Regions from separate parts of the Desemzia sp. FAM 23990 genome, predicted to be linked through region 1. Evidence: a T-box and tRNA genes for the amino acid it is inferred to sense, from the RefSeq annotation. Region 1 holds a T-box; the other holds one or more tRNA genes.
The links. A T-box is a leader RNA that pairs with one kind of tRNA and senses whether it is charged. The one in region 1 lies ahead of leuS (leucine--tRNA ligase), so its partner is inferred to be a tRNA-Leu.
Positions count from the first base shown of each region.

Region 2: it has a tRNA-Leu gene. The T-box ahead of leuS (leucine--tRNA ligase) is inferred to sense a tRNA for this amino acid. The anticodon was not compared.

Region 1 covers NZ_JBGQQW010000034.1:5,823-21,563, forward strand. Annotated here, with positions in the region: gene ACEN4I_RS12205 (aldo/keto reductase) at 1-475, opposite strand, end outside; gene leuS (leucine--tRNA ligase) at 786-3,203, opposite strand; T-box leader at 3,279-3,507, opposite strand; gene ACEN4I_RS12215 (DUF956 family protein) at 3,683-4,060, opposite strand; gene ACEN4I_RS12220 (PTS system mannose/fructose/sorbose family transporter subunit IID) at 4,218-5,129, opposite strand; gene ACEN4I_RS12225 (PTS mannose/fructose/sorbose transporter subunit IIC) at 5,152-5,952, opposite strand; gene ACEN4I_RS12230 (mannose/fructose/sorbose PTS transporter subunit IIA) at 5,989-6,978, opposite strand; gene ACEN4I_RS12235 (acyl-CoA thioesterase) at 8,025-8,474, shown strand; gene ACEN4I_RS12240 (DUF72 domain-containing protein) at 8,496-9,332, shown strand; gene ACEN4I_RS12245 (NAD(P)-binding protein) at 9,373-10,419, opposite strand; gene ACEN4I_RS12250 (MarR family winged helix-turn-helix transcriptional regulator) at 10,409-10,903, opposite strand; gene ACEN4I_RS12255 (ABC transporter ATP-binding protein) at 10,949-11,626, opposite strand; gene ACEN4I_RS12260 (ABC transporter permease) at 11,645-12,736, opposite strand; gene uvsE (UV DNA damage repair endonuclease UvsE) at 12,879-14,135, opposite strand; gene ACEN4I_RS12270 (YfcC family protein) at 14,384-15,741, shown strand, end outside.
Region 2 covers NZ_JBGQQW010000038.1:166-15,906, reverse strand. Annotated here, with positions in the region: gene ACEN4I_RS12785 (NADPH-dependent FMN reductase) at 1-285, shown strand, start outside; gene ACEN4I_RS12780 (glycosyl hydrolase family 28-related protein) at 394-1,806, shown strand; gene ACEN4I_RS12775 (MFS transporter) at 1,878-3,110, opposite strand; gene pyrF (orotidine-5'-phosphate decarboxylase) at 3,580-4,293, shown strand; gene pyrE (orotate phosphoribosyltransferase) at 4,295-4,924, shown strand; gene ACEN4I_RS12760 (ABC transporter permease) at 4,996-6,192, opposite strand; gene ACEN4I_RS12755 (ABC transporter permease) at 6,179-7,405, opposite strand; gene ACEN4I_RS12750 (ABC transporter ATP-binding protein) at 7,398-8,336, opposite strand; gene ACEN4I_RS12745 (sensor histidine kinase) at 8,480-9,574, shown strand; gene ACEN4I_RS12740 (response regulator) at 9,571-10,215, shown strand; tRNA gene ACEN4I_RS12735 (tRNA-Leu) at 10,298-10,381, shown strand; gene ACEN4I_RS12730 (DUF6414 family protein) at 10,698-11,543, shown strand; gene ACEN4I_RS12725 (AAA family ATPase) at 11,527-12,651, shown strand; gene ACEN4I_RS12720 (FAD-dependent oxidoreductase) at 13,197-14,543, shown strand; gene ACEN4I_RS12715 (CPBP family intramembrane glutamic endopeptidase) at 14,658-15,401, opposite strand.

The DNA.
Region 1 (15,741 bases):
CCCATTCAAATAAGTAATTTAACTGCTCTTCATCAAAATTGGAGACACCGATAGCTTTTACTTTGCCACTATAATAAATTTCTTCTAATGCTTTCCAAGTCTTGATATTCACGTCATTGGAAACATCTGGCCAATGGATCAATACTAAATCAATGACATCCAGATTCATAGCTCCATAACTTTTCTCAAAAGCTCTCAGGGTCTTTTCGTATCCCAAATCTGTTTTCCAAATCTTGGTCACAACAGTAATCTCTTCACGTGGAATCCCACTGTTTACTGCTCTTCGAACTGCACGACCTACCTCAGCTTCATTTTCATACATCGCAGCCGAATCAATTAAACGATATCCTTTCATTAAAGCGCTATAGATCGTTTCTTCTGCTGTTTTAGCATCCATATTATAAGTGCCCAGCCCAATTAATGGAATGAGCTGCCCATTGTTCAAACGAATCATCTTTTGTCTGTTTTGTTCCATTGTATCTCCACCTTTTATTGGGTTGTATTTGTCCTGAACATATAAAAAAGCGAATAGACTCTTCGCTTTTTTATTGAACCATTATTGCTCGTCATCTTTTTCTTTTTTCTTACGTTTCTTTTTCTTATCATCAAATAAACCAATGGCAACTGCTACAGCTATCCCTATGGCCAACCAACTTGCAGCATCCATTAAAACCCCTCCTAAGAATGTTTTATAAGGCATAAAAAGATGTGCTACTATTCCTTTATAAGAATAATAGCACACCTAATGTGAAAAAAAGAATGTTAACCATCCAATACGAAACGGATCAGTTAGCTACAATATTGACTAATTTTCCAGGAACAACGATCACTTTACGGATATTTTTCCCTTCAATATATTGCTGGACTTTTTCATCTGCCATCGCTAATTTTTCCATGTCATCTTTTGAGATTTCTTTGGAAACTTGAACTTTTGATCTCAGTTTGCCATTAACTTGGAAAACAACTTCTACTTCATCTTTTTGCAAATATTTCTCATCATATGTTGGCCAAGCTGCATAAGAAATACCTTCTTGAGATTGGGTCACTTTTTGCCACAATTCTTCTCCTAGATGAGGAGCGATTGGCGCCAATAGTTGAATCAATCCTTTAATATACTCAACAGGCAACGCTTCTGCTTTATATGCTTCATTTACAAACACCATCAATTGAGAAATGGCTGTATTGAAACGTAATGCATCATAATCTTCAGTAACTTTCTTGACCGTTTGATGATATACCACATCTAACTTACCATCATTAAAAGTCGTGATACGATCACGTAACTTATCATCTTCATCCATGATCAAACGCCATACGCGGTCTAAGAACTTGCGACTTCCTTCTAGTCCGTTTTCACTCCATGCAATAGAAGCATCTAACGGTCCCATAAACATTTCGTAAACACGTAATGTATCTGCTCCATATTGTTCTACCACATCATCAGGGTTGACTACATTCCCTTTTGATTTAGACATTTTCTCATTGTTCTCTCCTAGGATCATTCCTTGGTTGAACAATTTTTGATACGGTTCTTTTGTTGGAACGACACCGATATCGTATAAGAATTTATGCCAGAAGCGTGCATACAATAGATGCAATACAGCATGTTCTGCCCCGCCGATATAAATGTCTACCGGCAACCATTCTTTTAATTTTTCAGGGTCCGCTAATTGTTCTGAATTGTGGGGGTCAATGTAACGCAAATGATACCATGAACTACCTGCCCATTGCGGCATCGTATTTGTGTCACGTTTCCCTTTTTTACCGGTTTCTGGATTAACTACGTTTACCCAATCAGTGATATTTGCAAGCGGAGATTCACCAGTACCACTAGGTTTGATTTCATTAGTTACTGGCAGCAACAATGGCAATTCTTCTTCTGGGACAGTAGTGGTCGTACCATCTTCCCAATGAATAACAGGAATAGGTTCTCCCCAATAACGTTGTCGAGCGAACAACCAGTCGCGTAAACGATAAGTCGTTTCTTTTTTGCCGATTTCTTTTTCTTCCAACCAACTATTCATTTTTTCGATAGCAGCTTCTTTTCCAAGTCCATCCAAAAATTCTGAATTGATATGAGTCCCATCCTCAGTGAAAGCTTCTTTTGTGATGTCTCCACCTTCAAGTACAGGGATGATCTCTAAATCAAATTTAGTCGCAAATTCCCAGTCACGTTGATCATGAGCTGGAACAGCCATGATAGCTCCCGTTCCATATGAAGCCAGTACATAATCTGCGATCCAGATAGGCATTTCTTTCCCGTTTACCGGGTTGATTGCATAAGCTCCAGTAAAGACTCCTGATTTGTCTTTATTCAAATCTGTACGGTCTAAATCGCTTTTCAGACTACTCTCTTTGATGTAGGCTTCAACAGCTGCTTTTTGTTCTGGTGTAGTGATTTTTTCAACCAAATCAGACTCAGGAGCTAAAACAGCATACGTCGCCCCAAAAAGTGTATCTGGTCTTGTCGTGAACACAGTAAATTCTTCACTAGATTCTTTCACGCTAAACGTTACATTGGCCCCTACCGATTTACCGATCCAATTGCGTTGCATATCTTTGATATTTTCTGGCCAATCTACTAATTCTAAATCTTCTAGCAAACGATCTGCATAAGCTGTGATTTTCAGCATCCATTGTTTCATTGGCTTACGGTAAACAGGATGTCCTCCGCGTTCACTTTTGCCATCAATGACTTCTTCATTAGCCAAAACTGTTCCTAAAGCAGGACACCAGTTTACAGCTACTTCTGCTTCATAAGCCAAACCTTTTTCATATAATTTCGTAAAGATCCATTGAGTCCATTTGTAATACTCTGGATCAGTAGTGTTGATCTCACGGTCCCAGTCCAAACTGAATCCTAGAGAATTGATTTGACGTTTAAACGTTTGAATGTTTTCAGCTGTAAATTCAGCCGGATCATTTCCTGTATCCAGTGCGTATTGTTCTGCTGGCAGACCAAAGGCATCCCAGCCCATAGGATGCAACACGTTGTACCCTTGAGCACGTTTCATTCGAGAAAGAATATCCGTTGCAGTATAGCCTTCTGGATGTCCTACGTGCAGTCCTGAACCTGATGGATATGGGAACATGTCCATTGCGTAAAACTTATCTTTTTCAGGATCTTCTATTACGCGGAAAGATTTATTTGTATCCCAATATTGTTGCCATTTCTTTTCAATGGTTTTGTGATTAAAACTCATTCCTAATTACCTCTTTTCTTAATATTAGTGTAAAAAAAATCGCCCTAAAAATACAAAGGCATTTATTCCTTGTATTCTTAGGACGAACTCAATTTTATAGTCGTGGTACCACCTAAATTTACTGCAATAATCTCTTGCAATCTCATCTTATCCTTAACGCGGATGAAACGTCTCTGCCTACTTGAAAGTCTTTCTCAGCAAAGCAACTCCTAAGGCGAGTTCAAAATGTATCTCTGCGCATTTTCACCAACCATGCGCTCTCTAAAAAAGAGCCATTCCTACTGATCCTTATCACTGTCTTTTGATTATTGATTTCATTTTAACAAATTCTAGTTCTAGATTCAATTAAAGATTTAAAAACTTTTCTCTAAGCGAACAAGAGAGCAGGAGTAAAAAAACTCAGTGCACACTTTAAAGCTTATTATCGATAAGTTACTTTTATATTTATCTAATGGCAAAAAAATTGATACTAAAAACAGTTATTTTTTCTTCTTCCCTATTGCTTTAAAAGCACCTTTGATAACCTCAAAAAAGCTCAATGAGTGTACCATGTAATCGGGGTCAACGTATTCGCGTATCGCACGAAGAACTTTTTTAGGGTCTTTTGAAGAAAAAGTAAACGTACCCGATTTTTTCGTCTCGATCGCATAACGCGGGATCCATCTGCCTTTAAACATGACTGAAGCAATCACAAGATTTACCTCTTCCCAAGGAATTTGAATAAATTTGTGCGGATCCCGCGTATTATAAAATTCAAATCCTCTATCACCGATCATGATTTTCCCATAATCTGTTAGTCCCGTAAAAGCGGTGGCATCGATCACCAAATCCACTTTTGTGTTAATTGATTCAACCATTCAAACCGCTCCATTTCATTTATCGTCTTACAGTCATTATACGTTTCTTCATTCAAATAAACCACAAAAAAAACGACTGAGACAAAAATCCCAGCCGCTCTTTTTACGATCCACTATTCATTTACAGAATTGAATCGACTGATGTTTCTTTCAGTTATTATAGTAGTCCGATCAAGTGTCCGCCGATACCAACTACGAATAAACCTAAGATGATAACAATTGGGCTAACATTTTTCTTCAATAACCACATACAGAATAATGTTAACAATAACGGTGCCAATCCTGGAATCAATTGGTCTAAGTTATCTTGTAACGTGGTCACTTTAGTAGGAGAAAGAGCCATACCTGAATTTACTTGTTCAAAGGCTTGACGCATTCCTTCTCCACCTGCAGGTAGCTGATCCCATTCAATAAATGCTCCGTCTTCCAATTGTACTTCGGAGATAACGGGTTTGAAACCAATCGATACCCATCGTTGTACTAATGCTGCCAGTACAAACATCCCTAAAATAGATGCACCTTTAGTAATATCTTGCAATAAACCACCAGAAAGGTCTTCTGTGATTTTAGAACCGGCTTTGTAACCGAATTCTTGTGTGTACCACATGAAGCCCCAACGAATCAAATTCCAAGCTACAAAGAATAAGATTGGTCCAAGAATATTTCCTCCCATTGCTAATGAAGCTCCTAGAGCTCCTAACATTGGACGTACAGTAAACCAGAACACCGGGTCACCAACACCGGCCAAAGGACCCATCATACCAACTTTAACCCCTTGGATAGCTACATCATCAACAGGAACGCCATTCGCACGTTCTTCTTCAAGAGCTAAAGTAACACCAAGAATTGGTGAAGCGATATATGGGTGAGTATTAAAGAATTCTAAGTGACGTTTCAATGCTGCTGAGCGGTCCTCTTTAGATTTGTACAATTTTTTAATGGCTGGAATCATTGAAAATGCCCAACCGCCGTTTTGCATACGTTCATAGTTCCAAGAACCTTGGATAAATGTTGAACGCCATGCCACAGCTAAGCGATCTTTTTTAGATAAAGTAATTTTTTCTTCCATGTCAATTTCTCCTCCTTCAGGATTAATAATCGTTTAAGATATCGCCAAGCGGATCACCAGTATTGTTTCCGCCGTTACTTGAAGAACCACCCATTTTAGAAAGGTTCAAGTAAATAAGAGCGATAGCAACTCCGATTGCTCCTAGAGCGATCAATGTCAATTCAGAAACGGCTGCTACTACGAAACCAAGAACAAAGAATGGCCATACTTCTTTAGATGACATCATGTTGATAACTAGTGCATAACCAACAGCAACAACCATTCCACCACCGATAGCCATACCATCTGTCAACCATGCAGGCATTGATTCTAAGAATCCTTGAACTGTTGTTGCCGGGATAAATAATAGCGCTGCAGCTGGGATAGCGATACGGACACCTTGCATACAGATTGCTAAAATTTGTAAGATTTCAATTTTTCTGAAATCTCCTTCTTCAGCTGATTTATCCATTGCGTGTACAATAGGTACAGCTAATGTACGAACAACCATTGTCAAGAAAAGTCCTGCTACTGCAAGAGGAACCGCAATCGCGATAGCTGCTGGAACTCCGGCAACCCCTTGTCCACCTAAAACTAAAATAATTGCTGATGCAACTGATGCCAATGCAGCATCGGGTGCTACGGCTGCTCCAATGTTAGCCCAGCCAAGCGCGATCATTTGAAGCGTACCTCCAAGAACGATACCTGCTGTCAAATTCCCTGTTACTAAACCGATCAAAGTACATGCTACTAGAGGTTGATGGAATTGGAATTCATCTAAGATTCCTTCAATACCAGCTAGAAAAGCAACAAGTATTACTAAAATTATTGATATAATAGACATAATAGCCCTCCTAAATAATTTATTTCTATTGTATTATTATGCTTTTGCTAAATCATTTTTTGCTTTTCTCAAAAGTTCATCCATGTTCGCACGAGAGTCATTAGGAACTTTACGTACATCAAATTTGATGCCTCTTGATTTCATTTCTTCAAAAGCTTTTACATCTTCTTGTCCCATTGAAAGAACTTTGTTTACAACGACTTTCCCAACTGAGTGAGCCATCGAACCAACGTTTACCTCATCGATTTCAACGCCGCCATCAATTGCACGTATCACATCTGTAGGATTTTCAAATAAAATCAATGCTTTTGTATTTCCAAAGCGAGTATCTTTTGTGATCTCAATCAATTTATCGACTGGGATAACATTTGCTTTTATTCCAGGAGGAGCAGCTTGTTCAATCAATTTTTTACGCATGTCGTCGTGTGCTACTGAGTCTGAAACAACGATGATACGGTTTGGTCCTACAGATTTAGACCATGATGTCGCAACTTGACCATGTAATAAACGAGAGTCTACACGTGTTAAGACGAATTTGATTTTTCCGTCTCCAACTACTGTATTTGGAGCAAGTGGTCCTTTAGGTTGTCCGTCTTCTGCAACTGGAACTTTCGCAGTGTCTGCTACCAATTCTTCCGGTTTAGCCTTGACCCCTTCTCTTCCCGCTTCAACGATATGTGCTGCAATTTCATGAGCAGATGTCATTGATAAACGAGATCCATAAGCTTCGATCAGCATCGGTAAATTCAATCCTGCAACGATCGCCCATGTATCTTTGTGTTCTTCAAATAATGCATTTGCTTGATTAAATGGCGTACCTCCCCATAAATCCACTAAGAACAACACTTCATCTTGATCATCAAAAGACGCAACTGCATCTTTCATTTTTGCTCTTACATCTTCTGGACCTTCACTTGGCATTAAAGTAATAGCGCTAACGTTTTCTTGTTCTCCAAAAATCATTGCTCCAGATTGCAAGATGCCTTCAGCGAATTCGCCATGGCTTGCTAGAATAATTCCTACCATATTTTTACCTCCTAAATAAATGATTTTACTTTTTGACGATAGGTAGCTCAATCTAAAACTTTATTCTCAATTTACTCTGACTTCTTTTTCTCCTTTCTTTTTAATATCCGTCTTAGTTCTAAACTCTAAAGTTTAGCTTTTTTCAAAACTTCTATTAGATTTTGTCTGTTATCAATAATAACTTTTAAATCTTCCAACTAAACTTTTGATTCGTTGATAATTGTATCCGATCAACAAGAGTTAGTGGAAACAAATAATAAGAACACCCTTACATTATCTAATAGTTCGTTTGAATAGACCTCAATTATTTTGGCATGATCATTTTTATTGACCATTGCTTTTTAGCTTTCACTTATTAATAAGCAATTTTCGTGCCAACTTTAGTGTATTGTTTAAATAAGTTATTACACTAACCTTTAGCTAAAACAACAGGAGGATAAACGACACACTAATTAGTGTGTCGTTTATCCTCCTGTTGTTTTACTATGGTGTTTTAGTGTATTAATACTGTTTTTTTATTATATGAGGATTAATAATTTGAACAGTTGAGACTCTGCTGCCTCTTGCAAATCTATTTTTCGCCATCTCAATTTATTTGCTGTACGCTATAATATATTAGAGCACTGTTTCAAAAGCAGACTGGATGATATCGCCAGTCACATAGATGGCTGCTTAGATGAGTAGCCCGAATACGGCGTAGACTCCTGGGGGATTAAAAAGGCACTGGTGAGACCCCACAGTGCGCTAGCACGAGGAGGCTCACCGCCGCCCCCGGACGCGAAGTGTATTCGGGCTGCGGGTTAAAAAGCCCAAATACATTTTTATCTTATCTAGCATAAAAACAGAACAAAAAGCCAAATCAACGCATAATTGTTTGGAAAAATGGAGTAATTTCTCTTTAAACTTTAAAAAAATTTTTTTACCGAGAAAATATTGACACTAACATATATTACATTTACTTTTGGTATCTGAAAACAAAATGGTAAAATAAAACTAACGTTTATATAGAAATCATTGTAAATAAATTTATGCCGAAAAGAGGAAGTATGTTGAAAAAAGACTATCAATTATACGAACACCGAGCACAATATTATGAAACAGACCAAATGGGAATCATTCACCATTCAAATTATATTCGTTGGTTTGAAGAAGCTCGAACTGATTTGATGGATCAAATTGGTTTTGGCTATGATCAAATGGAAAAAAGCGGAATTATCGTTCCCGTACTTAGTGTGAATTGTGAATACAAATCAATGGTTCGGTATAACGACCACGTGTATATCATTCCTAAAATCGAAGTATTTAACGGTATTCGCTTAGAGATCTCTTATCGTGTCATGGATAAAAAGACAGATGAATTGCGATCTTTTGGCGAAAGCAAACACTGCTTTTTAAGTGATAGTAATCGACCGATTTCTTTGAAGAAAGCAGATAAAGAATTGTATGATTTGTTTGATGCTTATGTTGGCATTAATTTTGAGCTCAATAAAAATTAATCATGTAAAGGAGTAAAAAATATGATTACGATCGGTCTGACTGGGTGGAGTGATCATGAGTTGCTGGAAACCAGCAGAAGTACAAAATTAGAAGACTACGCTGGACACTTCCCTTTTGTAGAGTTGGATACTAGTTTCTACGCCATTCCTTCAGAAAAAAATCTTCACAATTGGATGAGTAAGACACCTGAATCTTTTTGCTTTCTTCCTAAAGCTTATCAAGCTATGACTCAACATAAAAAGTGGATTGAAGACTTTTCAAGCGAAGCACAAATGTTCAGTGCCTTTCTAACTCGTTTTGAACCTATGTTGGAACAAAACCGAATCAAAGCTTTCTTATTCCAATTCCCTCCTTACTTTGGCTGCACAAAAGAGAATGTCACCTACTTAAGAAAAGTTAGAACTTGGATGAAAGATACTCCAATTGCTGTTGAGTTTCGTAATTCCAGCTGGTACAGCAATCAAAATAAGGAAGCTACTCTATATTTTTTAAAGGAACACCAATTTATTCATACAGTAGTAGACCAACCTCCAACGCCCAATAATAGTGTCCCACTTATTTCTGAAAGTACAAATAAAAATCTGGCACTTCTACGATTACACGGCAGAAACTTTGAAGGATGGCAAGGTGGAAATAGCAAAAATTGGCGTTCAGAACGAACACTTTATGAATACAGTCATGAGGAAATGAAACAATTTGCAGAGATTATTCTGGAATTGGAAAAAGAATCTGATGAAGTAGCTGTCATCTTTAATAACAACTCAGGAGGACATGCGGCCAAAAATGCCAAAGAACTCCAAGATATATTAGGGATCAGTTTTACTGGACTAGCTCCCAGACAACTCGATTTATTCTAAAAAAAGAACAGCTAAAAGGGAGTGTATCATACATCTCCTTTTAGCTGTTCTTTGCAAATTTACGTTCTTTTCTATCCCCTAATTTTTCTAAACGAGGTCGGTTGTATCGCTGAACAATAATAAATGGCAAATTAACAATCACAGCATAGATAACCATAACCCATCCAGCCCACAAAGGATTCCATAAGAAAAATAGAAACGCAGGCGGAATCATCATCCAATGCGCTAGTTCCCCTCGACGAGTTTCAATAATAAATCGTTCCAATCTGATCTGGTTAAAATGTCTCAGAGTCCTTTTGTCAAATCCTTTTCTGGTAATCTGGGTCCCATCTGGCAAGTGCGGCTTCCAATTTCGAACTCTAAACCAACGCTGCCAAATATCTCCAGAATTTTCCCAATTCTTTGTTTTGAACCAGTCTTGGTGTTTTACGAAAAAGTGAATCGGGATTTGACGCGCTATCCAAGAAATAAACAAAGGACCGTTTTTAGGAGAAAGTCCTATGTAAAGAGTTTGAAAGCTCAACATTTGTTGTAAACGTTCGTCTTTAACATATTGTTTGATCATATGGTCAGCACTGTCAAATGTTTTCAACTTAAGTGCTTGTTTGATGACAGAAGGTCTATAAAAGTCGCTTTGATTTCGAAAAGGATGTTGCAGAAAATGGTCTTTAGCTACAACAAACCGTTCATAAATATCTTTCAAATAATGCATAAACCCTTGTGCATCTTCAGCGCTGAACTCTTCTAAGGTTTTTGTCAATGTTACTAAATCAGAAGACACATCAAATTGTTCTTTCCCACCATTAAAATGAGCAGTGTACATAGGATCTAATCTTTCCATTGGAATATAATCATCCGGATCGCGTCCAGTAAGTTCAAATACTTCTCGATAAAGATCAGGCATCATCACAAGACTAGGTCCTAGATCAAAACGATAGCCATCCTTTTCGATCAAATTCATTTTCCCACCAGGGATACCTTCTTTTTCAAATAATTCTACGTTATAACCAGCATGCTGAAGACGCATAGCACTAGCTAAACCTGCTACACCTGCACCTATAACGCTCACTGTCTTTTTAGTTTCCATTTTTCTCCTCAATTCGTTTTTCTTCATTGCCATCAGCTATTTTTTCTACGCGTTCAAATTCATTATTTAAATCCTTCAGATTTTGTAGAAACAGATTACCATCTATTTCTAACCGATTGCATTGCATCACTTCCTGTAAAATACTCATGGATATAGTTTTTTTTTCTTTTACAGCTTTTTCAGTCAATGTAATGATACGTGCACGTTTGTCTTCAGAAGAAGATTGCTTTTCAGTCCAACCTTGTAACGTTAATCGATTTAAAATAGGATTTAATGTCCCGATAGACATCCCCAAACGATCACTGATCACTTTAACGATCACTCCGTCGCCTTCCCATAATGCCAACAATACTAGATATTGCGGGAAAGTTAACTGAAACGGTTTCAAAGCTCTTCTATAGAGTTTTGAAAAACCATTAGCAGCTTTGTATACTTCAAAACAAAGTTGGTCTTCTAACGAACGCTCAAAGATAGATTCATCCATTTTAAAACTCCTTTCAACTATTGACTACTTTCTTGTAATGATGCCTTAATCATTCTCTCTTAACGTTAAGACCCCATCTTTCATTACATAAACCTTGTCGCATTTGTCGATCAATCGTTCATCATGTGTGACCATGATAGTCGCTTTTTGTTTGCTTTTTGTTTCTCTTGCTAAAATTTCGACTACTTCAAAAGCTCTTTCAGAATCCAAGCTGGCAGTAGGTTCATCTGCTAAAATAACAGATGGATCATGATATAATGCTCTCGCAATAGCTACACGTTGGCGTTCCCCTCCAGACAAATCACTAGGGTAACTTTTTTCCAGTCTCAATACATCTAGTTCTTCTAACAAGGCATCCGTCTGCTTTTGTTCCATTTTAGTTTTTTTCACTTTGTTCACTAATCTTAATTGATCTCGCACATTCAGAAACGGTACTAAGTTAGAAGCTTGCAAGATAAACCCGATTTCTTTAAAGCGTAAAGCAGCACGCTGTTTTTCTTCCTCTTCGCTAAATGGATCATCCTTGATCAGTACTTTTCCTTTACTTGGAGATTGCAGACCTCCGATAATCGTTAACAGAGTACTCTTACCTGATCCACTGGGACCAATAATAGCTACAAATTCTCCGGCTTCTACTGAAAAATTAGTCTCTTTTAAGGCCTCTATTTCTTTACGACCATCACCAAAACTTTTTGACACATTTTTACATTCTATTAATTTCAACTTATTTTCCTCCTTATTTTAACCAATTGCTTCTAATGGATCGATTTTAACAACTGTTCGAACAGAGAACAATGCACCTAAAACAGCTACTACGATCAATAGAAGTGTGATCCCGCCTAAGAAGAGACCATTATTTTGATAAGGAACTCTAGCTGGCAATACAAGAGATGTCCCTAAAGTCAATAGCAGACCTGTACCAACACCAACAGTGGATAAAATAAATGTTTGAGCGATAACAGATTTAGCTATATACCCAGAAGAGATTCCTTGGGCTTTCATCACACCGAATAAACTAGATTTTTGCAATGTTAAGACATAAATAAAAATCCCGATAACTACAGCAGCAATAACGATCAAAAATCCGATCATCAATCCAAAAGTTAATACTTGTGCACTATATCCTGGGATTTTATAAATATAATCGCCAATTTCATAAGGAACTAGGTCATCATTATCAATTTCTACACCTGATAGACCTTCTGAACTATCCCGAACAATTATCGCGCTGATTCTTCCTTCTTCAGAATCATCTATTCTTTCAAATCGAATTTCTTGAAAAGAAGCAATCGTAGTATATAAAACAGGCGCAACATTAAATTTAGCGTTTTCTGTAAAACCAGTAACGGTTAACTGCTTGTCACTACCTGCTAATTGCACAACATCTCCTATTTCAATACCGTCTTCTTCTTTTAAACTAATATCTGCTACGACTTCATCATTATTTGAGAACGGCTCACCTTCAATGACTTCTGGCATAATGAATTCATCCGGTTCAATACCAAAGAAAGTTACATTGATTTTTGCTGCTTCTCCAGATGTACCTTCCTTACGAATAACTCCAGCTGTTTGCCCTAATAAAGCTGTTTCGTCTCCAGAAACTTCTTCTGCTTGCCCTAAAGTGATCATAGACATATTGATGTTTGAATTAGACTCATCAGTCAGCACAATTCCATCTGCCTCCCATTTATCCACACTCGTTCGATTGTCTTGTGCTAATCCATATGCTAACCCTGTTAAAAAATATACTAAGTACGAAACCAATATCATGACTCCAATAATAAGCGCAAATCTTGTTTTTGAATATTTAATTTCTTTCCATGCTAAAAACATGTTTCCAACTCCTTTTAATGTTCAATAAAAAGTCTACTGATCGACAATCATCATATATTAAATCGTATACGATGTACATTGAAAAGCTCATAAAAAGACAACCTAAATTTATGTCCGTTTAGGTTGTCTTTTTGATTATTTATTAACCTTCAAAAAATAGAGATTGTAATAAATAGCGTTCATCATATTTTTTGGCTAACTTATTTAATTGATTTTTTATACTTTTCACAGTAGCTTTCTCTTCTTGAAAAGCTATTAATTTGCGCTCGAAAGCATTTTTTTCTTTTTCATTTACTTGTTCGTTCAAATGCCCCCATACATGTTGTACAGCATTTACTGTGTTGCCTGGTTGAGGTTCCTCTTTTAATGCTTCTGCTACTAACTGATAAAATTCTTCTACTGGATAAGCCGTTTTGTCTTTCAATAAAGTTCGAATCTGTTGATACCGTTCAGGGCTATATTCTAATATAAGATATTTGTATCTCATCCATTCTTTTTCTAAATACTTGATAGAACGGTCAAGACGAGTAGCATTGATGCATTTGACTGCCGAAATATTTTTATCCTTCACTTCTAACATAATATCGATAGTCGGATCATCTAACTGGTTATAAAAATCCAAGTATGGTTCTAGATAAATAGTTGCTGTATGCGCTCCAGTTCGTTTGTCTAGTGCTTGCTGTGAATAATGGATTTTTTGTTTACCATCTCCTGCTTTCCATGTTTTATTGACTTCTGTAATCAACTCTCGATCATTTCTCGTCTCAGAACCAGGATTTACAGAATGATGCAGGTTATCATAGACTACTGGGATCCCTATTTTTTCAGAAATCCACATTACATCTTTGAGTGTATACAAGCGATCATCATTTTCAATGATCAACCGTCTTTTTATCGCTTCATCTAAACGTTGGAAGTTTTCAATAAAACGAAGACTAGCTGCTTTCTTATCCTCATATATCCCTCCAATATGAAGAACGATCTTGTGTTCATTGTTTACACTGAGACACTCCAGTACTTTGGCGTGATACTTTAGATCATCCACGGCTCTAGCAACTGTTTCTTCATTTGGAGAATTTAAAACTGTATATTGACCTGGATGAAAAGATACACGCATATCGCTTTCAGCTATTTTATGGCCAATACGCTCGAAATCTTCTCTAAAAATATCCCACCATGGCAAACTATTGACTGGACTGGATCCAAAAGGAATCAAGTCAGAACTAATACGGTATAACTTGATGTCATTTTCAATATTGTAATCAATCATTTTTTCTAACGCTAACAAATTGTGCAGCGTAATCTCATTTAATTTTTCCTCCGTGGCATTTTTCTTGATCACCCTTCGGAGATTAGTGTCCGGCACTCCTACAACTAAACAGGCATATCCAATACTCATTTTATCTATCCTCTCAGTATTTCTATAGTATTCCTACTTATTTTCGCACACAACCTTATCATCCGTACAGAAAAGTTGCTTACTGTGCCTTGAATAAAACAATTTACTCTCTCTTTTCTTTATCCTATAAAGGTTTCTTATAGAATGTGAAGTGCTCTACACTTTGTTTGTCTGTATCATTTTGAAAGCGAACTACACGAATGGTAAAATAAAGTTAGAGATTTAATAGATTATCAGGAGGTAATATCATGGAAACTAGTCAGAAGAAAAAAAGATTTTCAATGCCCTCATCTTATACCGTGTTGTTTCTTATTATTCTTGCCATTGCCATACTCACATGGTTTGTGCCTGCCGGAGAATATCAAGTAGATGAGGCCGGAAATATCGTTTCAGGAAGTTACCAATTAACAGAGCAGCATCCGCAAGGCTTATGGGATGTTTTCATGGCACCGGTCAAAGGTATGATTGGTACGGAAACCACGCCTGGCGCAATTGAAGTGTCATTATTTATTTTAGTCGTCGGCGGATTTTTAGGCGTTATCAATCGTACAAAGGCTTTAGATACCGGGATCGCTCAAGTTGTCAAGAACTATAAAGGAAAAGAAAAAATGCTGATTCCTATCTTGATGTTTATTTTCGCTTTAGGCGGTACAACCTTTGGAATGGCAGAAGAAACATTGGCTTTCTATCCTCTGATCATTCCGGTGATGGTGGCTGTCGGATTTGATACCCTAGTCGCTGTTTCTGTAGTATTGTTAGGATCCGGTGTTGGAGTATTGGCTTCCACAGTTAACCCATTTGCAACAGGGGTAGCTTCTCAAGCTCTAGGGCTAGGTATGGGAGAAGGAATTATTTGGCGTCTAGTGTTCTTTATTGCTATGTATGCAATCGCTACGTTATTTATTTATCGTTACGCTGTCAAAGTACAAAAAGACCCTTCTCATTCGTTAGTCTATAAAGACTATAACGAAAATCAAAAAAAATTCGCTGTAACGGATATAAAAGAAGAAATGACGACAAAACAAAAAGTTGTCATGATTCTTTTTGGACTGACCTTTTTAATTATGGTTGTAGGATTAATTCCTTGGTCTACATTAAACGAGAATTGGACATTCTTTGAAACAATGAACGAATGGTTGATGGGACTTCCCATAGTAGGTACAGTTCTTGGACAACAACTAGTCGCATTAGGAGACTGGTACTTCATGGAAATCACCATGCTCTTCTTCTTAATGGCTGTAATCATTGGAATTTACTACCGTATTCCTGAAGGAGAAATCGTCTCTACTTTCATGGAAGGAGCCAAAGATTTGTTAGGAGTTGCTTTAGTCGTTGCTGTAGCTCGTGGAATTCAAGTTGTCATGAATGAAGGAATGATCACAGCAACTATTTTGCATCTGGGAGAAGAAAACCTATCTAACCTGTCTCCTGTTTTGTTCTCTATTCTAACGTATATTTTCTATATCCCAATGTCATTCCTCATCCCTTCTACCTCTGGTCTGGCAGCCGCAACAATGGGTATCATGGGGCCGCTTGGATCATTCGCCGATGTACCGGAACATGTAGTTATCACAGCTTATCAAGCAGCCAGCGGTATCATCAATCT
Region 2 (15,741 bases), on a different contig from region 1:
TTGCCGCAAAATGCTTTCAGAGATAAAGTAGCCTCTGTGATCGTGACAGCCGGTTCTCCGAAACATTATTTGATTGCTGAACAACAAATAAAACCCATCTTGGCTTATATGAAAGCCCAAGTGGTGCAGCGCTATGTCTTTATTGAAGAAAAAGATATCTACCGTAAAGAACTAATCAACGACGACATCCATTTCCGCATTGAAAATTTAATCGAAGACACAGTAGTGTTGACAGAAACGTACCAAAAAATCAGAGAAGCAAAAGAAGCAGAGTATGGATTCTAATCAGTACGAATAAAAAAGAGGCGGTACAGCAGAAATGCTGTTCAACGCCTCTTTTGTTATAATGACAGAAAGAAGTCTGAGAGATGTAAAAAGAAAGGTGCGAAAAAGATGTCTCATTCTACTGTGACTCAGGAGTTGATAGCTGAAAAATTTCCGGATTATTTAGACAACAAACAAAAAAGGAAAACTATTCAAAGAACGGAAGCATTATTTCGCTCACTAAACAGTCTGCCAAAGAGAAAAATCAACTGGCAAGATTTGTTGTATTTGCCATTATTGACGAAGCCCAAAAGGGATTACACGATAGCACCGCCTGTTGCTATCGATCAATCTGGATTGATCCGCCCTTATTGGAAAGGGCTGTTTTCCCAAGCCATGAAAGAGTTATCGGAACTGGAACAAGTCTCTGTAACGGATTTTGGAGCGGTCGGTGATGGACAAACAGACTGTACAGAAGCTTTCCGGCAGGCAATCGGGAATGGTAGGAGAAGAGTCTTTGTGCCGGGAGGAACTTTCTGTACTCGGGGATTAAAACTGCCGTCTTATACTGCTTTAATAGGATCCGATACAGAAGAAACAGTGTTGATCTTAGCAGACGAATCACCAAAAAAAGAACGCTTGCTAACGAATAAAGATTGTTTGAAAGGGAATCATCATATTGAGATCGCTCATATGACATTGGATTGGAATGTGGAACGACTTCCCAAAGAAGAACGCACCTCTGCTGGAGGAACGACTTCGAGCGGAATCACACTAGCACATGTTCAATTTGCACACATCAAAAAAGTGAAGATCATCAATCCAGGCTTACATGGAGTAGACATTACTTCCATTCGGTACAATTATTTTGGTGATGGCCGGCGTTCGATTTTGGGAAGTCGATTTGTCTGGGTGGATGAGGTGGAAGTGACGGGTTTTGGAGATGATGGGATTACGACTCACCATAGTGATGATTTGCTGATTACGAACAGCTATCTTCATCATCCAAGTGGGAGAGCTCATAAAATAGGCTTTTCCAATTCAAACGGCATTGAAGTAGATGACGGTTCTCAGCATGTGGTGCTGGCAAATAATCGAACGGCTTTTTGCTTTGGTGGTGTAGAAATCAAAGCTCATGAAACCAGTTCAGCAGCTTCCGATACACAAATTATCGGGCATTATTCGTATCACGACAATCGCTCGTATAATTTTCGCCATATCGGCCACCATCAAGGAGAAGATACCCAATCCCAATCTGCTTATGGAATCAGAGCTGCTTATTTAGTCTCGGATTCGCCGCAATACACTGATTTATATGTCAAATCAACTCCGAGAGCATTAGTCGTTTCAGCTTATCAAAGAGTAGCCATTCATTCTTTTTTTGCACAAGCAGGACAAGACGAACAAGATCCGATTGCGATTTCTATTCAGTACCGTGCGAATCAGGTGAAACTACGGAAAATTAAGTTGGAAGGATATACCCGAAGTAAAAAAGCGCTGAGAATCTCAGAAACCGCGCGCGAAGTCTCCATTGTTGAATAAAAAGAATCCCAGGTCAAAACAAAAAGCCATGCAGTTTATTGAACTGCATGGCTTTTCTGGCTAATTAGTTTTTAAACTTCAACTGCTTTTGCGCGAACAGTCATATAAGCATTCTTTTTCAATCCAGGAATCGTCATCATTACGACAAAGCTTGTTAGATACAAGACCGATAAGAATCCCATGACGATCAGTAAATTGTAATTGTCCATCAGAAAACCAATTACAAGTGAAGAGAAACCGCCGATTGCTCGACCTACGTTTAATACAGCATTGTTTGCGATAGAGTGGATTCGTGCAGGATACAATTGACTGACGACAGCTCCATAACCTGGGAACATCCCATTTACGAAGAACCCGACAAATGCTCCGCCAAACAATAATGTCAATTGGCTATTGGCGGAGACAAACAAGAAGACTGAGGCAGCTGCTACCAATAAAAACAGAGCGAAGATGATGCGTGGTCCGAATTTGTCCAGTAAACGTCCGAAAGTCAGCATCCCGGCACACATTCCGACAATCGTTACGACCATCCAAAGAGAAGAGCCAGTAACAGACAGTCCCATTTGTTTTTGCAGGATGGAAGGAAGCCAGTTCATCAGACCAAAGTAGCCCGCAATTTGAACGGTGGCCATAAACATTAAAGCAATAGTGGTTCGTGTTAATTCTTTTGTTTTAAACAATTCTTTTAAGGAAGGTTTTTCTTTTGTGATTTCTTCAGCAGAGGCCATCAGTTCAAACTCCCCATCCACCGAAGCGTGCAGCCAAATGACTAAGAGAATCGGGATTAATCCGAATAAGAATAAAGCTCTCCAACCAAGCAGCGGAATCATGGCTCCTGCTAATAAAGCAGCTGCAATGGATCCTATTTGACCAGCAACGCCGTTCCAAGAAGACATGACACCTAATTTTTCCGGAGGCGATACTTTAGCAATGATGCTCATTGCAATTCCGTATTCTCCACCAGCTCCAATTCCAGCAATAAAACGGAGGACACAAACCCAGAAGAACGAATCTGCGAAGAACAAGGCTGCTGTGGCGAGTGAAAAGATCAGGATCGACCATTTGAATAATTTAAGGTTTCCTTTGCGATCTGCTAACACACCGAACACTAGGCCGCCTAATAGCATACCGAGGTTCGTGATAGTAGAAATAAACCCTCCTTGGGCGCCTGTAATACCAAGATCTGTGATGATGGAAGATAAAGCGAATGACAAAAACATGACATTCAAATCGTCCATCCCAGATCCGGCTAAGGCCGCAAAGAGGGCTTTCTGTTTATTTTTGGGCATAGTTGTACTAGCCATAACGACATCTCTCCTTAAAATGGATGCTCTCTGACATCCTTTATTTTAGTTCTCACACAGTATAGCCATAATTTTTCATTCTGGCAAGTATAAAATTCGCTTGACAGTATAAAATTTTCCGTTGACAACCCCTGTTCAGTTCGCTAAGATTAGAACCAATGAAATACAAAAGATTTCCTTAATTGAGTCCTGTGAGGCTGAAAGGAAGTGCGGAAAAGTTATACTCTCTTTGCGCTCCTATGCCCATCTACAGGCTAGGAGTGCTTTTTTTGCTGGGAGACTTCCAGCTTCAGCTGGTTTAGTCGAACAGTACAAGATTGAGCGTAAGCGAGAGGTTGTTCATAAAATTTTATCTTTTTTGCAAAATTGCTAGGCCTCGCAGCTCTACTACAACAGCATATGAAGTGTCACATGTAGCTACTTTACTGGAAGAACAAACCGAAACCAAACCGACATGGAGGATAAACAAATGATGACCAAACCTATTATTGCTTTAGATGTGCCGTCTAAAGCAGAAGCAATGTCTTTTCTAGAGTCTTTCGAACAAGAATCCTTATTTTTAAAAGTTGGGATGGAATTGTATTACAGTGAAGGTCCAAGTTTGATACGTGACTTAAAGGATAAAGGCTATCAAATCTTTTTGGACCTAAAATTGCATGATATCCCCAATACTGTTTATCGAGCGATGAAAGTTTTGGCAACTTTAGAAGTGGATATGGTAAATGTACACGCAGCTGGTGGAAAAGAGATGATGGAAGCGGCCATGAGAGGGTTGGAAGAAGGAACCAAAAAAGGGAGTAATCGTCCATTACTGATTGCTGTAACTCAGCTGACTTCTACTACAGAAGAAGCAATGCAAAACGAACAACTGATTGGACATTCGTTAGAAGAAAGTGTCACTCAATATGCCAAATTGGCTTATCAAGCGGGATTGGATGGAGTAGTGTGTTCAGCACTAGAAGCTCGCATGATTCATGAAGCGACTGGTCAAGGATTTTTATGTGTGACTCCCGGCATTAGACCTGCAGGAGCTGACATTGGAGATCAAAAACGTGTAGCTACGCCTGAGTTAGCGTTAAAAGAAGGAGCTACTCATATTGTTGTGGGACGTCCGATTGCACAATCTGAAAACCCAGTAAAAGCTTATAAAAACATCACCAACCAATGGAATGGGGAGAAATAAGATGAATCAAGAGACTAAATTTGCAGATTTATTATTGGAATGTGAGGCAGTCAGTTTGAGTCCGAAAGCACCTTTTACTTGGGCGAGCGGTATCAAAAGTCCAATCTACTGCGATAATCGTATTACGATGAGTTACCCATCAGTGCGAAAAGAAATCGCTAAAGGGTTGGCCGACTTGATTCAACAATTTTATCCAGATGCGGAAGTGATTGCTGGAACGGCTACAGCTGGGATTCCTCATGCTGCTTGGGTGGCGGAAGAATTAGATTTGCCGATGATTTATGTCCGTGGTAAAGCTAAAGATCATGGCAAACAAAATCAAATCGAAGGACGCCTTCAAAGTGGACAAAAAGTGGTTTGTATTGAAGATTTGATTTCCACAGGCGGAAGTGTCATAGATGCTGGACTAGCCATCCAGAAAGCTGGAGGAGAAGTTTTAGGTTGCGCAGCAATATTCAGCTATCAACTTCCTGCAGCAAAAGAAAACTTCGGAAAAGCTGGATTTGAGATACACACACTTTCAAACTATACGACTTTAATCGAACAAGCTGTAGAAAAAGGCACTATTGACTCGGAAGAAAAGCAGTTGTTAGAAGAATGGCGTAAAAATCCTTCTCAATGGGGAAAATAAAATGATTGCAAAAAGCGGACCAAAATAATGGTCCGCTTTTTTAAACGTCCTGTTCCACGCTCTTTTTGTTATTAGTAAATACTATTTTGCTGTCGGTATTTTTGGATGACAAAACTGACGGCATAAAAAGCAAACCCAATCAGTATTTGTGTCCCTAACATCGTATAAAAAGGCTGAATGCTCTCTAACGAAAGTGTCGTGCTGTCTAGAACGATTTCTGTTCCCTTAACTTGCCAAATAGGGGTGGCAAAAGAAGCGACTTGTTGCATTAGGGGACTGACAAATGCACGCGGTACAAATATACCGCTGGCAAAGGCTAGCACCAAGCTGACTGTTGTTGATAAAAATGAAATGGCTCCTTTAGAATTGGCTATAGTGACACAGAAGTAGGCCATTGCTTGAATACCAAACATTGCAATAAAGCTATTGAGTGCTAACAGCAATCCTTTTTGAGAAAAAATAGTCTCTACCCCATAGAGGACGATTGCCCCGACCATCAAAAGTGACCAAAATACTATACTAAATGTAATACAACCCCATAAGATTTGTACCCACCGCTGACTTTCTGTTACCATTCCCATCCGGTCTCGCTTCATAATTTCAGGATTTCGCATAGCAAGTATGGCATACCCAAAAGTGGTGATGAACGTGGTAATCATAATATAAGAAATAAAATAAGCGTAGTTGGTACCAAACGCCAGCAGAGAAACGTTTGCATTGGTTTCAGAAGGGATAATCTCTACATTTGACTGGTCTGCTTGTTGATTTAGGTCGGCTAGAGCCGAAGTTAGTTGAGTGGAATCCGTAAAATCCGTTATTTGAGAAGAGAGCAATTGTAAATTCGTTAGATAGGTATTGATTAAAATATCTACAAAAGCTTCGTTTTCTAAGGATTGAGTGACGGTTTTCTCTAATGGAATGTCTTCTTTAGCAGAATCAATAATGGATTCTCCAAAACCTTCTGGGATGGTTAAAATATAATCTGCATTTTGATAGTAAAGAGTATCAGCGATATCTTCCGGTGTATTGCTAACCGGAACTACATTTAACTGTTTCTCCAAATAATTCAGCAAGCTTTGTGAGACTGGGTCATCGTCATCGTAATTGATAATTCCGATATCACTTTGTGCCACTTCAAATTGACTAGTATAGCTGTTACTGAACAGGGCATTTACAGGAATAACAATTGCCAATAGCAATAAGACATTCCAAATAATCGAAGTTGAATTGTCTTTTAACAGTTGATAGAAAAGTTTAAAGATTTTCATAATCAGTCCTCCTCAATGCCATTAAAGTAATCATCAAACAGACAATGGCATAAGCACTTAAAATCAACATATTCTCGTTGTATTGTTCATAAGTGGGATAGCTGTTTAAATAATAAATAGCATCATTGATGAGAGAGAATGGGTTGATTTTGGCTAGCCAGGGAGCTTTTTCCATAATGAAATATTTTAAGTCAATCACCATCAAACCAGATAAAGCACCAAGCACAAGCGGTACTGCAATTGAAATACCAATCAAAACTTTCGTGTTAGCCTTCAAGAGACTAGCTACTGCCGTACCAAGTAATAATCCAACCAATACACCTAGTGTCATCAATGCAACTAGACGAAAAGGATCATTACCTAGTGGAACGCCGTTTAGATTGTAAATAATCAATAAGAGATAGACAATAGCTAAACAAGAAACTGCGCCAGTGATAAACATGGCTCTAAAACGCTTGCTTTTAGGAACTGGGCTTGCTGTGACAAGCAAGGCAGCTGGAGAGTAATTGGCTTCATTGTCCGTCACCATACTAACCCCAATAGACATGAAGAAAATACAAATATAAGCTAGGCAAGCATAATAAAAAATACTCATCCCAGTAGTGCCATTATCTTTAGCTGAATCTGCTGTGAATGATTTCGACATATTAGAACTAGCTAGAGACTCATTAACAGCCATAATCGATTGCTGGGGATCATCACTTTGCGCAGCATTGGTGTATAGTGTATTAATTGTGCCATTGATAGAGGCCATAGTGTTCAAGGCGGTATAAATAATCGTGGAAGACATAGAATTTGCGGCATTAGGAGCTACTGTCAAAGCGATATCAAATTGTTGGTCCGTGTTATCCACATAAATAATATCCTCCACTGCACCATCCTCCAGTAGTTGCTGAGCTGTTTGAGAATCTGTTTCGTAATACATCATATAGTCATTTTCCGTTAGTTCATTGGCTACCAATTCATCCTGTTCTAAACTAGCTGGAGTAGCAATGGAAGAAAAAGAATCTTTTGCGCTGTCAATTTCTTCTTCGTTACCTTCAAAAACCATTGCTACGGGAACCGTTTCTAAAACAGTATCTGTCGCTATTAGTCCTTGGAAAGCAAAGAGATAAATGAGCCCAAAAACGAGAGGGAAAATGACACCGAATGCTACGCCGTCTTTGTTGCGAAAAAAAATTTTAACAGCATATTTTTGCAAATGACTAAACATTGTCCCGCAACTCCTTTCCTGTGATTTCCAGAAAGACATCATTCAATGTTGGACGTTGGACGGTTAAGTTCAATAGAGTGATATGCTCATCTTCAAATAATCCGATTAAAGTCATCAGATGACTAGCTCCTTTTTGGAAATGAACGGTCAAATCACCTTGGTGGTAATGGAATCCTGAGACTTCAGGCATTTGTTGAATCTTAAGTTGCGTTTCTTCCGGCAAATCAAAGACTTCTGCTTTGACAACTTCTCCATGCTGGGAAATAGCTTTGATTTCATCACTTGTTCCAGTAATAATTTCTTTGCCTTTGTCCATAATAGTCAAACGATCACAAATCAATTCTACTTCTTCCATATAATGTGTGGTGTAAATAATGGTTTTTCCTTCATCTCTCAATTGTTTGATTCCATCTAAAATACGATTTCGAGATTGCGGGTCCACTGCTACTGTCGGCTCGTCTAAAATAATCAGATCAGGTTTATGAGAAATACCACAAGCTAAATTCAACCGTCGCAAGAGCCCGCCCGATAATTTTTTAGGTCTGAAATTACGAAATTTTTCCAAGCCGACAAATTCAATGGCTTCATCTACGTATTGCTTCCGTTGTTTTTTATTTTGAATATACAATCCACAGAAGTAATCGATGTTTTCTTCTACAGTGAGTTCATCATATACTCCAATATTTTGCATCACCAGTCCAATTCTTTTTTTGATGTCATAATTGTTCGGATGCATTTTTTCTCCAAATATATCTACAGAACCTTTTTCGTATCGTAAAAGAGATAGCATACAATTGATAACAGTTGATTTACCACTTCCATTTGGACCTAATAGACCATAAATTTCACCTTCATTGACGGACATACTAAAATGGTCAAGTGCTACTAACTCTTTATACCGTTTTACCAAATCATGGACTTCGATTACCATCTTATTTCTCCTCCTTACTCTTTCTTTTATTATGTCAAATAGGTATGCGATTTTGAATGATAATTTGTCACTTCATCAGATGACATCTGTCACTAAAAACAACTAGTAAATATGGTAAACTGTTCTTATGAGGAGGGGAGAATATGAGATGGTTGGAACTAGGAATACGTGCTGTTTTATTAGGAATGATATTTTTGCTTCAAATGATTATCGAACCAAATTCATTTCCAATTATGGAACTATGTATAGTAGTTATTTATGGTGCATTGTACTTATTGACAGAGAACTTAGATGTGCCTAGACGTTATCTCATTTATTTTAGTGTATTCTTTCTCACCAGCATTTTCCTGCCTGAACTGTACTTATTTTGGCCTCTTATTTTTTATGAATATTCTCTTAAATCCTACAAAAACTACAGTTTGTTTCTATTGCCACTTTTGTTGGGATTAGGGATAGGGCAATCCATTTATATAAGTTTTTTTATTACAAGTCTGTGTTGGATAGCTTCGATTATCCACACGGTTATTGATAACAGTCAAACATTTGAAAAAGCCTCATTTGAAGAAATAGATACATTACGTTTCTTAAATCAGCGTATTAAAAACGAACAAGATAGCCTATTGCATTTGCAAGATGAGAAAGTAAATTCATCTCGTTTAGAAGAACGGAGAAGAATTGTAGAAGAAATCCATGACCTTCTAGGGCATCAGTTGAGCAGTGCCATTATTCAAATTGGTGCTCTAGAATATGTAGCTACTGAACCAGAAATGAAGTCTTCTCTCACTCAAGTAAAAGAAGTGTTGAGCACGAGCATGAGTAATGTGCGGACGGTTATCCACACAGAACGACAAACAACGGTGAATTTGGAAGAAGAATTACGGATACTTGTGCACCAATTTTCTAAATGCCCTATCAGCTTCCGCTACAAAAATTATGCACTGATTGATAACCAAACCGCTCATTCAGTCGTTAACATAGTGAAAGAAGCTTTAACAAATATCAATAAACATTCAACAGCCACCTCTGTTCAAGTCCGATTTACAGAAGTAAGTCATCAATGGACATTATTGATAGCGGATAATGGAACAGTGTCAGAATATCAAATGAAGCATCCCAAAGGTATTGGATTGTTGAATATAGAAGAACGGGTAAGCCAAATGAATGGCCATATCCATATCAATTATGAAAATGGATTTCGTATCTTTGTTGTTATTCCGAAAAAGGGGGAAGCAGGATGAATATTCTATTAATAGATGATGACGCTTTGGTAATCAATGGTCTTCGAACAATCATCGAGATGGGAACCAAACACTTTCCAAACCCGTATCAAATTTGCAACACAGGGAAAAATGGAAATGAGGCCATCAGCCTTTATCAACAATATCAACCGGATATTGTCTTGATTGATATTCGTATGCCGGAATTAGATGGCATTACTGCGGGAAAACAAATTGTTCAACTGGACCCGAATGCGAAATTGATTTATCTGACAACTTTTTTAGAAGATGAATACATTATAGATGCGCTGAAGTTAGGTGCTAAAGGCTATTTGATGAAAACAGATTACGACAGTATTATTCCAGCAATTGAAGCAGTAGCGTCTGGACAGCGAGTATTTGGAGATGAAATTATTGTCAAAATTCCTGGATACTTTTTTAAAGAGCAGAAAAAAGGTTCCTCTTTTCCTCTTTTGACTGAAAAAGAAGGAGAGCTAGTGTATTGGGTATCACAAGGACTGAACAATAAAGAAATTGCTGAAAAAATGCACTTTAGTGAAGGGACGATTCGTAATTACCTATCCATTATTTTAGAGAAACTCCATTTACGAGATCGAACTCAATTAGCGATTTATTATTACAAGAATTCAGAGCAATTTTAGAGAGAGTGTTTTCTCAGATATCCCATCAAAGTCTGCTTTACAATCTTTTGAAATATTGTTAGAATAGTCTTTGTTGCGATAAGCGGTCGTGGCGGAATGGTAGACGCGCCAGCTTGAGGGGCTGGTATCCAATATGGATGTGGAAGTTCAACTCTTCTCGGCCGCATAAATTGAATGAAAAGTATAGCATTAACGTTTACAGCTGATTTCCTTACTCTTTTGAGGGTGAGGGAAATGGCTGTATTTTTGCGAGTGGGCTAGCGTGATAGATTATGTGCCTCACTATTTAAGTGGAATTATAAGCTACAAATAACCTTCTTTAATTTAAAAATACGTACCTAAAAAAAGCAGCTCTGAAAGCTAAAATATTTAAAAATAAACACCTAACAGTTAATTACTAATGCTCTGATATTACAATTCTTTAATGTTATAATTTAGTAACAAGGGCATTGAAAAAGAATATTTTTTGAGGAGAGTATTGTATGACCGATAGCGTTAGACTAATAAAAGTTATTTATTTCGATGAAGACTCAGCTTTGGAATATTTAGATATTATTAACAATGGTAGATATTTTTTTAACGATGAAATAGTAAAAAATGCAGGAAATTCATTTGACAATAACACGCAATTGTTGGCTGAGGGTAAAGTTAAATTTAAAGACTTTTTGTTTGGAATGATGAGTTTTGGTGCGAGTGCTTCAAACTCAACAGAAGCTGCATTTTCAAAAAACAACAATAAAATGCTTAAAACAACCTTGTCAAATACTATACTAACAGACTTTGTTGCTAAAAAAGATAACGCCGAGATACACGAATTTACTGATTATAATCTTACTTTAGAGAAAAATTCTTTTGCATATTTAAAAACGTTTACACCTTATTTAAAAATGATGAAAGACAATACAGATGATATGGAAGATTTCGATATAAAACTTTTAGATGAAACACTAAATGATGCTAAAGGTTACTACGAGATATTAGCAAGTAAAGATGTAGATAAAGTTGTCTTAAGATTTAATAATAATACGTTTAAGAACAATTACAGCATAGGTGACTTACAAACAATGAATATAACGTGCTATGCAATTCGAGTAGGAGAAATAGATAAAAAAAATTTGGTTGTTGAGAACTTTTTTGTGGATATGGCTAATGAAGAAGATACTAATACAACTGCAGTTACTTCAGTTTCAGATGATTATGAAACAGTTAAAGGTCAATTACAAGAGCAAGAACAAGAGCAAGAGCAAAAACAAGAACAAGAACAAGAAATACTGCCCTTATTTGATGTTGTATTAGCAGGAGTATTGGCAGGTGTTGAATCTGAATAAAGTAACTGTTTTCATAGGACCCAAAAGTCATTTTGAATTACAAGTAACTGAAAGATTAGAAGATTATAGTACGCTAAGCGAGATAGTAGAAGTGCTTATAGCTATATCTAATACCACATGGCACAAAGTTGAAGGACAAGAAACTCCAAAACAAAAACAACCTACCTATAAGAATTTAGTTTGTTTTTCAGATGAATTCAACGGAATAAGCGAAAATTTACTCTTAAGTTTCTTTTCGAGAATTAGTAAGTTAAATATTGAAAATGTTTACATGCAAAATCCACCACAAAAAATTTATGAACAAGCTAAAGAATTAAAGATAAACTTTAAAAAAATTGAATATAAATATAATCAGTTAACTGAAGAAAATCTGATAGACATTAATGATAAGTTTGAATTGAATATAATTGGACAACGTGAAGCAAAAAAGGAAATATTAATTAGTTTGGTACCTTTGTTAAATGCTGGAAAAAGTAAACCAGTCGTGATTATGTTATACGGGCCAACTGGTGTGGGTAAAACTGAAACAGCTAAATTTATTGGGGAAATACTTGGTGGGAAATTTTTTAGACAACAACTATCTATGTTTCAAAATCAGCGAGCTCATAATTTTCTCTTTGGAGGCGAACAAGGAACCGACTCATTATCTTATGAATTAGTGAATAGAGAGTCTAACGTTATATTATTGGATGAATTTGATAAGGTCGATCCTTCATTGTATAGTGCATTTTATGAAGTATTTGATGAAGGTATATTTAAAGATGTATTATATAAAGTGAATTTGAAAAATAGCATAATCATATGTACTTCAAATTTTAGAAATTTAAATGATTTCAAAAAAACATTAGGTGCGTCTATATACTCTAGATTTGATAATTTTATAGAGTATAAACCTCTTAGCATAGAAGATAAAATGAAAATTATAAATTTGAAAATTGACGAATTATTAAACTCTCAAAAAGAAGAAGATAAAAAAAAGATTAGAAGAGATATTATATTTAAAATTATGATTGGAAGATTAGACAAGTTGGATAACGTTAGAGAAATTAATAAAGACATTGAGAAATTAATCTCATTACAATTACTGGATGCAATATTGAAGAAATAAGTTAATTGATTTTAGAACTTTATCAACTGCATATTAAAAGTGGTATTGCGTGACATGAAACGTAAATATGCTATATATAAGATAAAAAAATATTGACTCTTTAAGGTGCGTGTTTTACTGTAGGTTTGTGTGTGCTTTTTATTTTAGAAGATTATATATAATTTGAAATTAGCTTTAAACGTTGGTAAATTAACATTTATACATGAAAATGCGGAATTTGAGCAGACGCGCCAGCTTGAGGGGCTGGTATCCAATATGGATGTAAAAGTTCAACTCTTCTCGGCCGCATAAATGAATTAAACTATTTAAGGCTTTTGTACAGTGTAATGCTGTTCAAAAGCCTTTTTTTACCAATTATAATATTCTTATTTCATACATAATCACAGATATTTAATTTATATAAAACGTTTTTTTATTGTTATAACCATGTTTGCAATCCTTTTTTTGTATAAAACACGAACATCTTATGCATATCATTTTATAAAAATCTAAATTAATGGTATGGTGCACTCTGTAACAAATAAAGATTATTGGAGGCAATTGGATTGAAAATTATTGTAGTAGGTACATCTCACGCTGGTTATGAAGCAACTCAAACGTTGTTGAAAGAACACAATGATGCTGAATTACATATTTATGAGCGTGGAGCAACAGCATCATTTTTATCTTGCGGAATTCAAAGTTACCTAGAAGGTATTGCTGAATCTCTAGATAGTTTACACTATGCTACGGAGGAAACTCTTAAAGAGCAAAACGTGACTGTTCATATGAACAGTGATGTTGTAGGTATCAATCCGGAAACGAAAACCATTACTGTGAAAACAACTGATGGAGAAACAGAAGAAAGTTATGATAAATTAATTCTTTCTCCAGGAGCAATGCCAGTGAAAATTCCAATTCCTGGTGCTGACCTAGATAACATTTTTTATGTACGCGGTCGTAACTGGGCTGAAAAAGTTAAAAACCGTATGAGCCAATCGAAAAAAGCAGTCGTTGTAGGCGGAGGTTACATTGGTATCGAAGTAGCCGAAGCATTTGCTAAAGCGGGCATTGAGACAACTGTCATCGATTCTTTAGACCGAGTATTGAACACTTACTTGGATCAAGAATTCGTTGATGTGCTAAATGAGAATATGCAAGAAAATGGATTGACTGTTCGCACTAGCGAAATGGTTAAAGAAGTCGTGGGTGAAAATGGAACAGTCACTAAAGTTGTGACAGATAAAGGGGAATATGAAGCAGATACAGTTATCATGGCTGTTGGAGTTCGTCCGAATACGAAATGGTTGCAAGGCATCGTTGAATTGAATCAAGATGGAACTGTAGTGGTTGATGAGTACTTGGAAACTTCTGCAAAAGACATCTTCGCAATGGGAGATGCTACTAAGATCCCATTTGCTCCTAATCATGGATCTAAATTGATTGCTTTAGCTTCAAATGCTCGTCGCCAAGGAGTGATTGCAGCTAAAAATATTTTAGAGAAAAAAGTTAAAATGCCTGAAGTATCTGGAACATCAGGATTAACTTTATTTGATTACAAATTAGCTTCTACAGGTGTGAAAGACATTGATCAAGATTCGATCGAAGCTGAAGTAGCAAGTACTTTTGTAGTAGAAAACATTCGTCCTACTTTTATTGATGACGAGAAAGTGATGATGAAAATCCATTTTGAAAAAGAAAGCCACCGCATCGTTGGGGCTCAATTGATGTCAACTTATGACGTGACAGCTTCAATCAACGCGGTTTCTGTAGCTGTTTCATCAGGATGGACATTAGAACAATTGGCATTTGCTGATTTCTTTTTCCAACCTGGATTCAACCGTCCATGGAACTATTTGAATGTTCTCGCTCAAAAAGCTTTGGATGGTAACTTTGATGGGGAAAAGCTGTAAAAAAAAGCTATAAAATAAGATAACTCCCTCAAAAAATTAAGTAAAAAAGAAAAAAGTATCACGCTGCTGTTGATAGGTAGCGTGATACTTTTTTGTATCTAGAATTGTTCCATTTCAAAAGACAGCTCGCTCATTTAAATAACCTTTAAGATGGATGGCATTTTTCCATAAATAAACAGTATACAAAACCGCAATGATTGTAGTAACGACAACTACTTCTATTCGAGTTGAACCTACATTAGAAATACTCGCCAAAAAATTGTAAAGAATGTGCGCTAGAATGCAGACTTTTAAATTGCGCGAAGAAATCATGACTACCATAAACAAAAAGCCGACTACAAAGGCGTTCATAATTTGAAGAGATGTTTCGTAGCCTGTCATCTGGGTAGCAACAAGACTGATGATATGACCGAAAGCAAAAGTTGAACTAATGAAGAGAACAACCGTTAAATGTTTCCACTTACGGCTTAAAGCATTGAACATTAATCCACGGAAAATGACTTCTTCCATAAAGCTTACTGCTGTATAAAAACCTAAGAGCGCTAGAACATCAAGTAAAGGCAGTGATGTTTGAAAACCATAAAAAAGTGAAATACCAGAGATGAAAAAAAGTGGCAAATAGTAAAGCATTATTTTGTTGGATTCAGTGGCTGGAGTTGTCAAACCTATTTCGGTGCTTAAACCGGTTCTATAAAGATAAAGGAAACATAGCGATGCTAACAATAACTGTGGAACTGCTTCAATTAAATAAACTTCTCGATCTGTTTGAGCATAATTTCCGATAAAGGTAGCCAAAAGAAGATAAAGGATGAGCCAAAATAAGGTGGGAAACATAGGTTGTCTGTGATGAAATTCCATAAGACTGATCCTCCTTTTAAAGAACCAAAGAATAAAAAAAGATTGTGTGTAGGTGAGCAATAAAGAGTGAATCTTATTTCATTGAACTAATTATACTCTTTCAACGATGTGAAGTATATTATTTCGATTGTACTGGGGATCTATAAGAACGCTTCTTGCAAATAGAAGATGAGACGGTAACTGTGCAATTATTTTTTTGAGTATCGTAATAAATAAGCTTGAAGGGTAAAAACATAGACAAGAACAATAAAAAAAGCAGAAAAATTCACAAACAAATATTTGTTCGGACAATATAGAATATTTTCTTTACATGTACGTATAAGTGAGATATAATTCTTTT